DNA from 2 places in the Bacillus sp. VA15 genome. Region 1 is predicted to be linked to the other one. Evidence: riboswitches for the same ligand, from Rfam matches in the RefSeq annotation. Region 1 holds a riboswitch; the other holds the start of a gene.

Region 1 (7,343 bases):
ATCAATCAGCTGATCCTTTTCATCAATCTCAAACGGAAAATGATTCGTTAATGTGATGAAACTGCTGTAGAACGGCTGCGGCAGGCTTTTCAGCTTTCCGGCTGACTGCTCTAAAAATTCCTTATCCTTTAAGCCCCAGCTTGTTGATGTTCCGGGAGTGACATGGAAGTCATCAACATCAAAAAAGCGGTCAATCCCAAATGTATCGTACATCACATTTCGGTTCCAAAATGTTTTATGATTGGCGTGAAAGACGGCTGAATAATAATCATGTTGTTTCAGCGATTTGTACATCGTATGAAATTGATGGTCGCTTTTCGTGAAAAAGACGGCGCCGCTAAGGGAAGGATACAGCGAGTTAGCGACGATGAATTCTGAATCAGATGTTTTGCCTTGTTCGGTTTGCTGATAGAAATGATCAAAGTAATAGCTTTTTTTGATGAAATCATTCATAAACGGGGTAATTTCTTTTCCATTTACCTTTTCATTCAGAACAAAGCTTTGGGTCGATTCAAGCGTCACAAAGATGACGTTGCGCCCCTTTGCCAGCCCGAACTTGCTTTGGTCAGGCTTGCTGTAATCAGCCTCTGTGTAGTTTTTAATGGCAGTCATGCTGTCTTCATCTGCAAATGCTTTCGCGCTTATATTCACAGTCTGAGATATCGTATCGTAGATATGAAATTGAAACAGACCGATGCTTTTGACGAGCATTTCCCGGTCAAAGGAATGTGCCAAAAGCCTCGGCTGCTGTACTTCTGCAAGTGCCAGGGTGCATAAAATCATGCCGCAGGAAGCTGCATAGTACCGTTTGACCGTGCGGGATGCGGCTTTTGTCTGCGAGTGTTTCTCTTTTCGGGCAAGCAGCAGAAGAAAAACCAAATCTGCAAACAGGGCGATAAACAGAGGGTTGAACAGTTCTTTTACACTGCTGCCCATATCGCTCATGTTACTGGCCTGAAACAAAACCGGGATGGTAATAAAATCGATATAAAAGCCGTAAAAAATCGTGTTGGAAATCAAGATTACAGTCAGAACCAAATTGGCAATCAGCAAAAAGACCCGCTGCTTATTTTCTTTCAGAAGCAGGCCGATCCCGAATAAAGGAAGGATAAAGCTGAGCGGGTTGATCAGCAACATCAGCTCCTCCAACAGAGAATCGATCTGCAAATCAAAGCCGAGTTTATAGATCGCATACGTTTTGATCCACATGAATACGATCGAAATACATAAAAACCGCTGATTGTGAAAAAAGGTTCCTTTCATTAATATGACTCCTCACGTTTTCTTGATCATCTGCATGAAATGCTTCTTATGTAAAACCTACTAAAAACAGCCCGTTCAGACAAGTGTCAGCACTCACGTTTAAAACATGCGTCCATGAAACAGCATATAAAAGTAGTAACATGAAGCAATTGTCAGCCCGGCTAACACGAGCTGCTCGGAAAAACTGCCTGTCTTCATATATAGTGGGAGCCGCACGCGGATCGTTGAAGGGAATAATAATTTGATTCCGTTCACCGTCCAAGCGTCAAGAATCAAATGGCTCGCCATTCCGATCATCAGTCCGGTTGATATGTTTTTATCTGGAATATATGTGCCTGTGATAAAAAACATGATGAGCAGAAACAGCAGGCTGTGCGTAAAGGTTCGGTGGCCAAAAACGGAGCTGACCACTTTCGATAAAATAGGAAATCTTCTCCCGATTTTGCTTTGCGTGTGGCAGATATCGGGTATCAATGCCCCAACCGCGCCTGACGTAGCCATAAGCACTGGATCAAATCCATAATAATAAGCCACTGCCGTACAAGAAGCGATGCCTCCCATGATGTGTGTTTTTCCTGTCATTTCCCGCTTCTCCTTTTATCTTTTGCAAAAAATCTCTGAATTACAAATATATCAAGAGAATGTATGTTTGATCAACAGGACTTTGTACGATAAAAAATTTCCCGCATAATTTCTCAAGGAAAAAGGCATCTTAAACATGTACCTATTTTCTATAAAGAGGTGATACGAATGGGTTTCTTTAATAAAGATAAAGGAAAACGTTCTGATAAAGAAAAAAACGTAATCCAGGGAGCTCTTGAAGATGCCGGTTCAGCTCTAAAAGATGATCCGCTTCAAGAAGCTGTGCAAAAAAAGAAAAATAATCGATAAACCACAGTGCGGATAGGGCTTGTCTCTATCCGTATTTTCCATCTGTTCCCTTTGACAAATCATCCTTTCTTTGATAACCTTCTGGGAGTAACTGAATATTTAAATCCTCACTCTTTCTCAGTGAGGTAGAGGTTGCGCGGATGATGAGTCACACATGCTAGGCTGACAGGAGCTGTTAAACATGTGTAAAAGGCATCAGCGCCGAAGTGTGGAGAAAGCCGATCCTTCTCTATGCTGGGACTGTATCTGAATAAGTGCAGGACTGCCGCGTGCTTTTTCGCGGAGGGCTATCCGGAGATCAAGGGTGTGTGTTTCTTTAAGCATGGACTTTTGTTCAGGCTTTTTTTGCGTTTTATATGATCTCGGGGTCTGGTCCGTACAAAGAATCATTGGAGGTACTGGAATGGAACAGACGAAAAAATGGGGTTTTTGGTTATTAACGGCGTTTGTCGTTGGAAATATGGTTGGATCAGGAATTTTCTCCCTGCCGAGTTCGCTTGCTACGATCGCAAGTCCGCTTGGCGCTACGTCCGCCTGGCTTTTGACAGGTGCCGGCGTGCTAATGATTGCGCTTGTCTTCGGGCACTTGTCCATTCGCAAGCCTGAGCTGACAGCGGGACCGCAAAGTTATGCGAGAGCGCTGTTTTCTGATCCGAAGAAAGGGAACGCTGCCGGATTCACAATGGTGTGGGGCTACTGGGTGGCGAGCTGGATCAGTAACGTGGCGATTATTACAAGTCTTGCCGGTTACTTGACTTCGTTCTTCCCGGTCTTGGTTGATAAACGTGAAATGTTTTCAATCGGCGGGCAAGAGGTGACACTCGGCCAATTGCTGACGTTTGCTGTATGTACAATTTTGTTATGGGGAACGCACACGATTCTTGTTGCAAGCATTAACGGTGCAAGTAAATTAAACTTTATCACAACGTTTTCGAAAGTATTAGGTTTTGTCTTCTTTATCGTTGCCGGATTGTTTGTATTTCAAACGACATTATTCGATCATTTTTATTTTCCAATTCAAGGCGAAAACGGCACAAGCATCGGAATTGGCGGCCAGGTTCACAACGCCGCAATTTCTACTCTTTGGGCGTTTGTCGGAATTGAATCAGCGGTTATCCTGTCCGGACGCGCGCGTTCTCAGCGTGATGTAAAACGTGCGACAATTACCGGATTGCTGATTGCATTGAGCATTTATATAATTGTGACTTTAATTACGATGGGCGTTCTGCCGCATGATAAGCTTGTCGGCTCTGAAAAACCGTTCGTTGATGTGCTGTATGCGATTGTCGGGAACGCGGGAAGCGTGATCATGGCCCTATTGGCGATTCTTTGCTTATTCGGAACGATGCTGGGCTGGATTTTGCTTGGCTCTGAGGTTCCTTACCAAGCTGCTAAAGCAGGAGATTTTCCGGCATTCTTTGCGAAAACGAATAAAAAAGGAAGTCCGATTAATGCGCTGATTATTACAAATGTGATGTCACAGGTCTTCATTTTCTCTGTTATTTCCCGGACAATAAGTGACGCATTTACGTTTTTAACGACAGCGGCAACACTTGCGTATTTAATTCCGTATTTGGTATCAGCGATTTACAGCTTGAAGCTTGTCATCAAAGGTGAAACATATGACCAGCTAAAAGGCTCCCGCGTAAAAGACGGATTGATTGCGATTTTAGCGTGCGCATACTCATTGTTTGTGATTGTAACAGGCACAGCGGATTTAACGACATTTATTCTCGGCATCGGTTTATTCTTTGTCGGGTTGATCGTTTATCCATTTGTGGTTAAAAAGTTCCAGAAAGAAAAACAAGCATAAACAAAAGACACCTGATTTTCAGGTGTCTTTTTTATCGAAATACAATTTCTCCTGTTAGTAATCCGATCGTTAAAATAGCTGACAGGAAAGCTGAAATAAAGAGAAAAACCTTTGCGGATAATCGCATATGCAAAAACCGTTTTTTCAGTCTCTCCAGGAAACTAAACACGACTAACACTATGATGAATACCAAGAGCACATGATAAAAAGTTTTTCCGATATAGAGCCTGTTAAAAAAACTGATCGCGATGATTATGCAGCTAAATATGAATTGCGCAAGAAAATATCCGATATGGTTTAAAATGAGCCGCTCCTTTTAATGGATGGAAAAAGAGCCGCAGGCAGGCGGCTCTTTTGTTTATTTTGTTAAGCTTTCCGTAATAAACTTCAGCTGGCCCTCTAATGAAATCGGGTCTGTAAAATAGAAGCCAATTGGGTCAATCTTATAGACATGGTCATTTTTAACGGCGCTTAGGTTCTTCCAGATGGAGCTGTCAAAAACGCCGCCATCATCACCGCCTGATTGCCATGGTCCTGCGAAAATATAATCTCCGGCGAAGTCAGGGAGCTTCTCTAATGAAATACTTGTATATCCAGGACCCTGGTCAATGGCTTTTTCTTTTGTCAGCTTTGTAGCCTGCAGGCCGAGATCTTTGTAAATAATGCTTCCGCCTCTTCCAAAATCTTTACCGAATACGTAAATGTCTTTTCCATTCGTTTGCATAATGGAAATTGTTTTGTCGCCGACGGCTTTTTTGATTTTCGTTTTAGCTGCCGCAACTTTGTTATCCCACTCAGCCAGCCATTTTTCCGCTTTATCTTCAGTTCCCGTCATTTTTGCGAATTCTTTCAGCTGTTCGATATTATCGAGCTTATCGTATTTTACCGCGACAGTCGGCGCGATTTTCTCAAGCTTTTTAATATCAGCGCCTTGCGTTGTCCAGACAATAATCAAGTCAGGATTCAAATCAATGACTTTTTCAACGGACGTGCCGTCTCCGATGTTTGTGACACCATCGGTTTTTCCTTTGTAGTAAGGGTTTTTAAATACATTCTCAGGCGCACCGACGACGTTGATGCCCAGTGTTTTGAAGTAGCCGTAGTAGCCGTCAGCCATGACAACCACCCGTTTAGGATGTTTAGGAATTTTCACATTTCCGTTTTCAGCCTTGTATGTAATGGTTTCTTCGTCTTTTGAATCAGAGGAAGAGCCTTTGCTTTCTGAGTTATTTCCGCAGGCTGCCAGCGCTGCAATTAATAGCAGGGTAAAAAATGCGGCTCCGAGTTTCTTATAGATATGGGTCATATCTCATACCTTCTTTCTGGAATATAGGTGATAAAGAGAATCATTATCAATGTGATTATACCATCGCAAGAGCCAGTTGACACGATATTTTTGCAATTATATTCTCATTTTTGTTTAAAACGCTCTATTAAATCAGCGGAAAAAAGTGATATACTGGAACAGCAATTGATAATCATTATCAGTATCGGAAAGGAAGTACGGCTGTTGAGTCAAAAGAAAAATAGACAGACCACATCGGAAGAAATCCAATGGACGTCAAGGTCATATGGCGCGGTCATTGTCCTTATTGCAGGGATATGCTTACTATGCCTTGGCGCGCTTTTATCCATATCTCTCGGTGCAGCGGATATTCATTTGCGCACTGTGTGGGACGCCATCTTTCATTTTCAGCCGACAGAGACGTCCCACCAAATTATACACGATCTTCGGCTGCCAAGAACGGCTGCTGCTGCACTTGTCGGCGCATTGCTAGCAGTGTCGGGAGCGATCATGCAGGGGATGACGAGAAACCCTTTGGCAGAGCCTTCGATTATGGGCGTTACATCGGGCTCCGCGTTTGCCGTTTCGATTGCGTTTGCCTTTTTCCCCGGACTTTCTGCTATGGGGCTTGTGCTATGGTCCTTTGCAGGAGCGGGGCTGGGGGCATCGACGGTAATGGGTATCGGCATGTTTTCAAGGGGCGGACTTACGCCTGTAAAACTTGCTCTCGCGGGAACGGCTGTTACTTATTTCTTTACGGGCATTTCAACCGCCATTGCAATCCGCTTTGATGTCGCTCAGGATATCAGTTTTTGGTACGCAGGCGGAGTAGCGGGCGTGAAATGGTCAGGTGTCCAGCTTTTGCTTCTCGCAGGGGCTGTCGGTTTAACGCTGGCGTTTATCATCGCCCGGTCTGTGACAGTGTTAAGTCTCGGTGATGAGCTGGCGAAAGGGCTTGGACAATATATATCAGCGGTAAAACTGGTTGGCATGCTTGTCGTTGTGATTTTGACGGGAGCTGCGGTTTCCATAGCTGGCACCATCGCATTTATCGGACTGATCATTCCGCATATTACCCGGTTTTTGGTCGGTGTAGATTATAGGTGGATTATTCCTTGCTCGGCAGTGCTCGGCGCTGTTTTGCTTGTGTTTGCTGACATTGCGGCAAGACTCGTAAATGCGCCCTTTGAAACGCCTGTCGGCGCACTGACTTCTCTAATCGGCGTTCCCTTTTTCTTTTATTTGGCACGCCGTGAAAGGAGAGGGCTGTAATGAAAACAAAAACGAAAAAGCCGTTCTTTGTGATGGCTGTGACCTTTCTGCTCATCGTGCTGGTCTTTTTTATCAGTCTAAATTTGGGCGTCATCAAAATTGCACCGCTTAAAACGCTTCAGGTCTTTTTCGGCCAAGGAACGGCGCGTGACGAGCTTGTTTTATTTGAGTTCAGGCTTCCCCGGATCATCCTTTCCTTGCTCGTTGGGGCAGGAATCGCTGTTGCTGGAGCCATTTTGCAAAGCGTGTCTCAAAATGATCTGGCTGAGCCCGGTATTCTCGGAATTAACGCCGGCGGCTCTCTTGCTGTTGTGCTTTTTATTTACTTTTTTCAAGAGTCAGCTTCAGACCTCAGCTTTTTCGGTACATTTATGCTGCCGTTCAGTGCGTTGGCGGGCGCGATCCTCGCCGCGTTTCTCATTTATCTTCTGGCTTGGAAAAAAGGCGTGACCCCGATTCGGCTGATTTTAGTCGGTATTGGTGTGAATGCCGGATTTAACGCCCTGTTGCTGATTTTTCAGCTCAAGATGGACCCTCATGATTTTATGCAAGCCGCGGTTTGGATATCCGGCTCGATATGGGGGGCGAACTGGAATATGATCTGGGCGATTCTCCCTTGGATTGTGATCTTGCTTCCGTTTACTTTATATAAGGCACGCTATTTGAACATTTTACAGCTTGGAGACCAATTAGCGACCGGGCTGGGCACTGCTGTGGAAAGGGAAAGACGGATTCTTCTTCTGGCAGCGGTCACACTTGCCGCTTCATGCGTGGCAGCTGCAGGGGGCATTGCGTTTCTCGGATTGATCGCGCCCCACG
Region 2 (7,343 bases), on a different contig from region 1:
AAAAAGCATGATCCGAAATACAATGTCATGCTCAAAGACGACAAAACCTATCCTTTCATAAAAATCACCCATGAACGCCACCCAAGGTTGATCGTCACCCGCAATGTCAAAAAAGACAAAGGGCGCTATTTCGGGCCGTACCCGAACGTGCAGGCCGCAAGGGAAACTAAAAAACTGCTCGACCGTCTGTATCCTCTCAGAAAATGCTCCAAGCTGCCGGACAGAGTATGTCTATACTATCATCTGGGTCAATGTCTCGCTCCGTGCGTAAAGGACATTTCCGAAGAGACGAACAGAGAGCTGGTTGAGAGCATTACCCGTTTCTTAAAGGGCGGCTATAATGAGGTCAAAAAAGAGCTTGAAGAGAAAATGCATGAAGCTGCCGAGAATCTTGAGTTTGAACGGGCAAAAGAGCTTCGTGACCAAATCGCTCATATCGAATCAACGATGGAAAAACAAAAAATGACGATGAACGATCTAGTCGACCGTGACGTATTCGCGTACGCATATGATAAGGGCTGGATGTGCGTACAGGTCTTTTTCATTCGCCAAGGAAAACTTATTGAACGCGATGTCAGCATGTTCCCGCTCTACCAGGAAGCAGATGATGAGTTTCTTACGTTCATCGGACAGTTCTATTCGAAAAACAACCACTTCCTTCCGAAGGAAATTTTAGTTCCGGACAGCGTAGATCAATCTATGATTGAGCAGCTGCTGGAAACAAACGTCCACCAGCCGAAAAAAGGCTCGAAAAAAGAACTGCTTATGCTGGCCCATAAAAACGCGAAAATCGCGCTGAAAGAAAAATTCTCCTTAATCGAACGGGACGAGGAGCGCTCAATCGGGGCTGTCCATAAACTGGGTGAAGCATTGAATATTTATACCCCGCACAGAATTGAAGCGTTTGATAACTCAAACATACAGGGGACAAACCCGGTTTCCGCGATGATCGTGTTTATCGACGGCAAACCGAACAAAAAGGAATACCGCAAATATAAAATCAAAACCGTTACGGGACCGGATGATTACGGCTCAATGAGAGAGGTTGTTAGGAGGCGCTATACGAGAGTGCTTCGCGAAAATCTGCCGCTGCCTGATCTGATCATCATTGACGGAGGAAAAGGGCAGATCAACGCTGCAAGGGATGTCATTGAAAATGAACTCGGCTTGGATATCCCGATCGCCGGTTTAGCCAAAGACGAAAAACACAGAACTTCAAATTTATTAATCGGAGATCCGCTGGAGACGGTGTATCTGGAACGAAACAGTCAGGAATTTTATCTCCTGCAGCGCATTCAGGACGAGGTGCACCGTTTTGCGATCAGTTTTCACAGGCAAATCCGCGGAAAAAGCGCGTTTCAATCCGTATTGGACGACATCCCGGGTATCGGAGAGAAAAGAAAGAAAATGCTGTTAAAGCATTTCGGTTCGGTTAAAAAAATGAAGGAAGCAAGCCTTGAGGACATCCAAAAAGCGGGTGTTCCCGCAGCGGCTGCTCAGCTGCTTTACGACAAATTGCAAAAATAATGTTGTCCTTTTAAAAAAGATCTGATAAAATGTGAACTAATTTCATAGTTAGATCGTGTTATATGGTGAAGATAGAGGTGCGAACTTCAAGAGTAAGCCTTTGGAGAAAGATGGATTCTGTGAAAAAGGCTGAAAGGGGAGCGTCGCCGAAGCAAATAAAACCCCATCGGTATTATTTGCTGGCCGTGCATTGAATAAATGTAGGGCTGTCAAGAAATCATTTTCTTGGAGGGCTATCTCGTTGTTCATAATCATTTATGATGATTAATTGATAAGCAATGAGAGCATTCCTCTCATTGCTTTTTTTATTGTGGACAAAGCGCTCTTTCTCCTCACCCGCACGAACCAAAATGTAAAGGGTGGTAATACATGGGTCTTATTGTACAAAAATTCGGAGGTACTTCCGTCGGCTCAGTCGAAAAAATTCAAAATGCGGCAAACCGCGCGATTTCAGAAAAGCAGAAGGGCCATCAAGTCGTTGTTGTCGTTTCAGCTATGGGAAAATCCACTGACGAATTGGTCGGCCTTGCAAAAGCAATTTCTGACCAGCCGAGCAAACGCGAAATGGATATGCTGCTGGCGACGGGCGAGCAGGTCACCATTTCCCTGCTTTCAATGGCGCTGCAGGAAAAAGGCTATGACGCTGTGTCCTATACTGGCTGGCAGGCGGGAATCCGCACGGAAGCCGTTCACGGAAACGCCAGAATTACAGATATCGACACTTCGGTTTTAGCAGACCAGCTTGAGCAAGGAAAGATTGTCATTGTGGCAGGATTCCAAGGCATGGCAGAGGATTGCGAAATCACGACATTGGGCCGGGGCGGTTCAGACACAACAGCAGTCGCTTTGGCTGCCGCATTAAAAGCGGATAAATGTGACATATACACGGACGTGCCCGGAGTGTTTACAACCGATCCGCGCTATGTGAAATCAGCGAGAAAACTTGCCGGCATCTCATACGATGAAATGCTTGAGCTTGCCAATTTGGGCGCCGGCGTTCTTCATCCGAGAGCCGTTGAATTCGCGAAAAATTACCAAGTGCCGTTAGAAGTGCGTTCAAGTACAGAAACAGAAGCGGGAACATTAATTGAGGAGGAATCATCCATGGAGCAAAATTTAATTGTCAGAGGCATTGCGTTCGAAGATCAAATCACAAGAGTAACCATTTACGGTCTGACTAGCGGCCTGACAACCCTGTCTACTATTTTTACAACACTTGCCAAAAGAAACATTAACGTCGATATCATTATCCAAACGCAGGCCGGAGACCATCAGACCGGAATTTCCTTCTCAGTTAAAACAGAAGACGCAGACCAAACCGTTGCGGTGCTTGAAGAGTATAAAGACGCGCTTGAATTCGAGAAAATCGAGACAGAAAGCAAATTGGCTAAAGTATCCATTGTTGGATCCGGCATGGTCTCAAACCCTGGTGTAGCAGCTGAAATGTTTGCTGTACTGGCGGAAAAAAACATTTTAATCAAAATGGTCAGCACATCTGAAATCAAAGTATCAACAGTCGTAAGTGAAAATGACATGGTGAAAGCAGTTGAAGCGCTGCACGATGCATTTGAGCTTTCAAAACACCCTTCAGCTGTGTAATGACAATCAAAAAGGCGGGACTATATAGTCACCGCCTTTTTGATTACACTGGGTCTTTCATATCCCATTTCACAGTCAGAACCACCTTATCGGCTCTCTTTTTCACTTGTTCATATGATTCGGCAATCTGGTCATTCATCAATTGAATTTGTTCAGCAATAAAACCAGCCTCCAGCTGAAAGCATGGTTCTTTCTGATGTTTAAGCCGGTTGGAAACGATCGGCCCTTCAAGTTCAAATTCAAGCTCCTGTTTTTTAGCGCTTACGTTGGTGAGGGTTCCCCAGCCCGCTTCTTCAAAGAAGGCCGGAAATTCCTCCCATGATTCAAGAGGAAACTTACGGGCGAGATGTTTCCCAGCCCAATACATCATGGAAGAGTAATCTTGGCCAAGCATATCTGGGAGAACGATCTCTCGTATTAGTTCGTAGGCATAGGCATTCATTTCAATTTCTTTTAGGTTGTCAATAGATGCTTCAAATTTAGACTTCATATCTGTCTCCCCTCTCTCCTTGGTATATTATAGCCCAAACAGGGGGGAGGATTACAGAATGATCCTATAATTCTTATGAAAAATTAAACAGAAACATATATTGATAAAATAAAATTTTTAAATCAACTATTCAATTCGGAAAATTATAATTTATGTACGCGTTTTCTTGACGCCCTTTTGAGGGAGGAGTAAAATGAAATTGTCAATAAATCTTAATAAAGTGCTTACAATTGAAAGAAGTGGGGGAAGAGATTTAGCACATTTCGCACTTATCAAACAGGGGGTAAAGTAATGTCTGGGAACAGAGAGTTTTATTTTCGAAGATTGCATTCCTTGCTTGGCGTCATACCGGTCGGCATCTTTCTCATTCAGCATTTAGTCGTCAACCAGTTTGCCGCAAGGGGCGCTGAAGCATTCAATAGTGCTGCTCATTTTATGGATAGTCTGCCTTTCAGGTATGCCTTGGAAATTTTTATTATCTTCTTACCATTAATTTATCATGCAGTTTATGGTGTGTACATAGCGTTTACTGCAAAAAATAACGCAGGTCAATACAGCTATATGAGAAACTGGCTCTTCGTCCTGCAGCGTGTAACCGGTATCATCACCCTCATTTTCGTGAGCTGGCACGTGTGGGAAACCCGTATTGCCGCACAAATGGGCGCTGAGGTCAATTTCGACATGATGGCGAATATTTTGAGCTCTCCGGCTATGCTTGGCTTTTACATTGTCGGTGTTTTATCAACAATTTTCCACTTCTCAAACGGTTTATGGTCTTTCGCTGTTACATGGGGCATCACGGTAACGCCTCGTTCTCAAAGAATTTCGACTTACGTTACGCTGATTATTTTTGTTGCACTGTCTTACGTAGGCTTAAAAGCGATTTTTGCATTTGTTTAAGAGTACTAGATTACTAGAGGGAGAGGGGCTATCATGAGTCAATCAAGCATTATCGTAGTCGGCGGGGGTCTTGCCGGCCTCATGGCGACAATTAAAGCAGCGGAATCAGGAATGGCGGTTAAGCTGTTTTCCATCGTTCCTGTCAAACGTTCTCATTCGGTTTGTGCGCAAGGCGGCATAAACGGAGCGGTCAATACAAAAGGGGAAGGTGACTCTCCGTGGGAACATTTTGATGACACTGTATACGGAGGGGACTTTCTTGCAAACCAGCCGCCGGTTAAAGCGATGTGTGAAGCGGCGCCTTCTATCATCCACTTATTAGACCGGATGGGCGTCATGTTTAACCGGACGCCTGAAGGGCTGCTTGATTTCCGCCGATTCGGGGGTACACAGCACCACAGAACAGCTTATGCGGGTGCGACGACGGGACAGCAGCTGCTTTACGCACTGGACGAGCAAGTGCGCAGATACGAAGTTGCGGGTCTGGTTACAAAATACGAAGGCTGGGAATTCCTTGGCGCTGTATTAGATGATGACAGAACCTGCCGCGGAATTGTTGCGCAAAACCTGACAAACATGCAAATTGAATCCTTCCGTTCAGACGCTGTCATCATGGCGACGGGCGGACCGGGAATCATTTTTGGAAAATCGACTAACTCCATGATTAATACAGGGTCTGCTGCGTCGATCGTTTATCAGCAGGGAGCGTATTATGCAAACGGAGAATTCATTCAAATCCACCCTACAGCCATACCGGGCGATGATAAACTAAGACTGATGAGTGAATCAGCGCGCGGTGAAGGCGGTCGCGTGTGGACATATAAAGACGGTAAGCCGTGGTATTTCTTAGAGGAAAAATATCCGGCTTATGGAAACCTGGTGCCGCGTGATATTGCGACACGCGAAATATTTGATGTATGCGTCAACCAGAAGCTCGGCATTAACGGCGAAAACATGGTGTATCTCGATCTGTCTCATAAAGATCCGAAAGAGCTTGATATCAAGCTTGGCGGCATCATTGAGATTTATGAGAAATTCATGGGAGACGACCCGCGGAAGCTTCCGATGAAAATCTTCCCGGCGGTCCATTATTCAATGGGCGGTTTATGGGTGGATTACGATCAAATGACAAACATCCCGGGACTGTTTGCAGCCGGGGAATGTGATTACTCTATGCACGGCGGCAACCGCTTGGGGGCAAACTCTCTGCTCTCCGCGATTTACGGAGGAATGGTGGCCGGACCGAATGCGGTGAAATATGTAAACGGCTTAGAATCTTCAGCAGAAGACATGTCCTCATCTTTATTTGACGCTCACGTTAAAAAAGAAGAAGAAAAATGGGCTGAGATTATGAGTATGGACGGAACCGAAAATGCCTATGTTCTTCACAAAGAGCTTGGTGAGTGGATGACGGCGAACGTCACAGTTGTCCGCCATAACGACAAGCTATTGAAAACGGATGACAAAATTCAGGAATTAATGGAGCGATTTAAAAAGATCAACATCAATGACACAACAAAATGGAGCAACCAGGGGGCAATGTTCACACGCCAGTTCTCGAACATGCTTCAGCTTGCAAGGGTGATTACCCTTGGCGCATACAACCGCAATGAAAGCCGGGGCGCCCATTATAAACCGGATTATCCTGAACGTAATGATGATGAATGGCTCAAAACAACAATGGCTAAACATGTAAGCCCGTATGAAGCGCCGGAATTTGAGTATCAGGATGTCGATGTATCACTGATAACGCCTCGGAAACGGGATTACTCGAAGAAGAAGGTGGCGAAATAATCATGAGTGAACAAAAAACCATACGATTTATTATCACACGTCAAGATACAGCTGACAGCACGCCTTACGATGAAGAATTTGAGGTTCCATACCGCCCGAACCTGAACGTCATTTCCGCCCTGATGGAAATTCGCCGGAATCCGGTTAACGTGAAAGGTGAAAAGACAACCCCTGTCACATGGGATATGAACTGTCTTGAAGAAGTATGCGGCGCATGTTCAATGGTCATAAACGGAAAGCCCCGCCAGTCTTGTACGGCACTTATCGATCAGCTTGAACAGCCGATCCGCTTAAAACCAATGAAAACATTCCCAGTCGTGCGTGATTTGCAGGTTGACCGGAGCAGAATGTTTGATTCATTGAAAAAGGTAAAAGCGTGGATACCGATTGACGGCACGTACGATTTAGGACCGGGACCGAGAATGCCGGAAAAACGCCGTCAATGGGCATATGAATTATCAAAATGCATGACGTGCGGCGTCTGCCTCGAGGCCTGCCCGAATGTGAACAGCAAATCGAAGTTCATGGGGCCGGCACCGATGTCTCAGGTCCGCCTGTTTAACGCACATCCGACAGGCGCGATGAATAAATCTGACCGATTAGAAGCACTGATGGATGAAGGCGGCCTTGCAGATTGCGGCAACTCGCAAAACTGCGTTCAATCCTGTCCGAAAGGCATCCCGCTCACTACTTCCATTGCTGCCTTAAACAGAGATACAAACTTACAAGCGTTCCGCAATTTCTTCGGAAGCGACAGAGTATAAGAAGAAACAACCTCTTCCGCATGGGAGAGGTTTTTTTAACAATAAGGAGATGAATAAAGATGAAGCTTCCCGCTTATATTGATGAGCCGTTTCAAGAATGGAAAGAGTCCTTTTCTTTTTTTAATGAAGTATCCGTGCGTTTTTCCGAGACGGACATGTTTGGCCATATGAATAATGTAGTCCCTTTCATATACTTTGAGGAGGCGCGGATTTCTTATTTTAAAAAGCTGAATATGATGAATGAAAACAAACAGACCATGACAGTCGTG

Evidence for each region. A riboswitch is a leader RNA that binds a small molecule or an ion and turns the genes downstream of it on or off. The one in region 1 is predicted to bind lysine.
Region 2: linked by a shared signal. The riboswitch ahead of AC0DBE_RS01045 (aspartate kinase) and the one ahead of AC0DBE_RS16495 (amino acid permease) in region 1 are both predicted to bind lysine.

The regions. Positions count from the first base shown of each region.
Region 1 covers NZ_JBVQPQ010000006.1:247,186-254,528, reverse strand. The annotation lists gene AC0DBE_RS16510 (LTA synthase family protein) at 1-1,263, opposite strand, end outside; gene AC0DBE_RS16505 (metal-dependent hydrolase) at 1,363-1,845, opposite strand; gene sspJ (small acid-soluble spore protein SspJ) at 2,014-2,154, shown strand; lysine riboswitch at 2,273-2,452, shown strand; gene AC0DBE_RS16495 (amino acid permease) at 2,558-3,967, shown strand; gene AC0DBE_RS16490 (iron-hydroxamate ABC transporter substrate-binding protein) at 4,326-5,273, opposite strand; gene AC0DBE_RS16485 (FecCD family ABC transporter permease) at 5,478-6,524, shown strand; gene AC0DBE_RS16480 (FecCD family ABC transporter permease) at 6,524-7,343, shown strand, end outside.
Region 2 covers NZ_JBVQPQ010000001.1:214,038-221,380, forward strand. The annotation lists gene uvrC (excinuclease ABC subunit UvrC) at 1-1,527, shown strand, start outside; lysine riboswitch at 1,592-1,771, shown strand; gene AC0DBE_RS01045 (aspartate kinase) at 1,897-3,126, shown strand; gene AC0DBE_RS01050 (YslB family protein) at 3,170-3,616, opposite strand; gene sdhC (succinate dehydrogenase cytochrome B558) at 3,908-4,516, shown strand; gene sdhA (succinate dehydrogenase flavoprotein subunit) at 4,550-6,310, shown strand; gene sdhB (succinate dehydrogenase iron-sulfur subunit) at 6,313-7,074, shown strand; gene AC0DBE_RS01070 (acyl-CoA thioesterase) at 7,134-7,343, shown strand, end outside.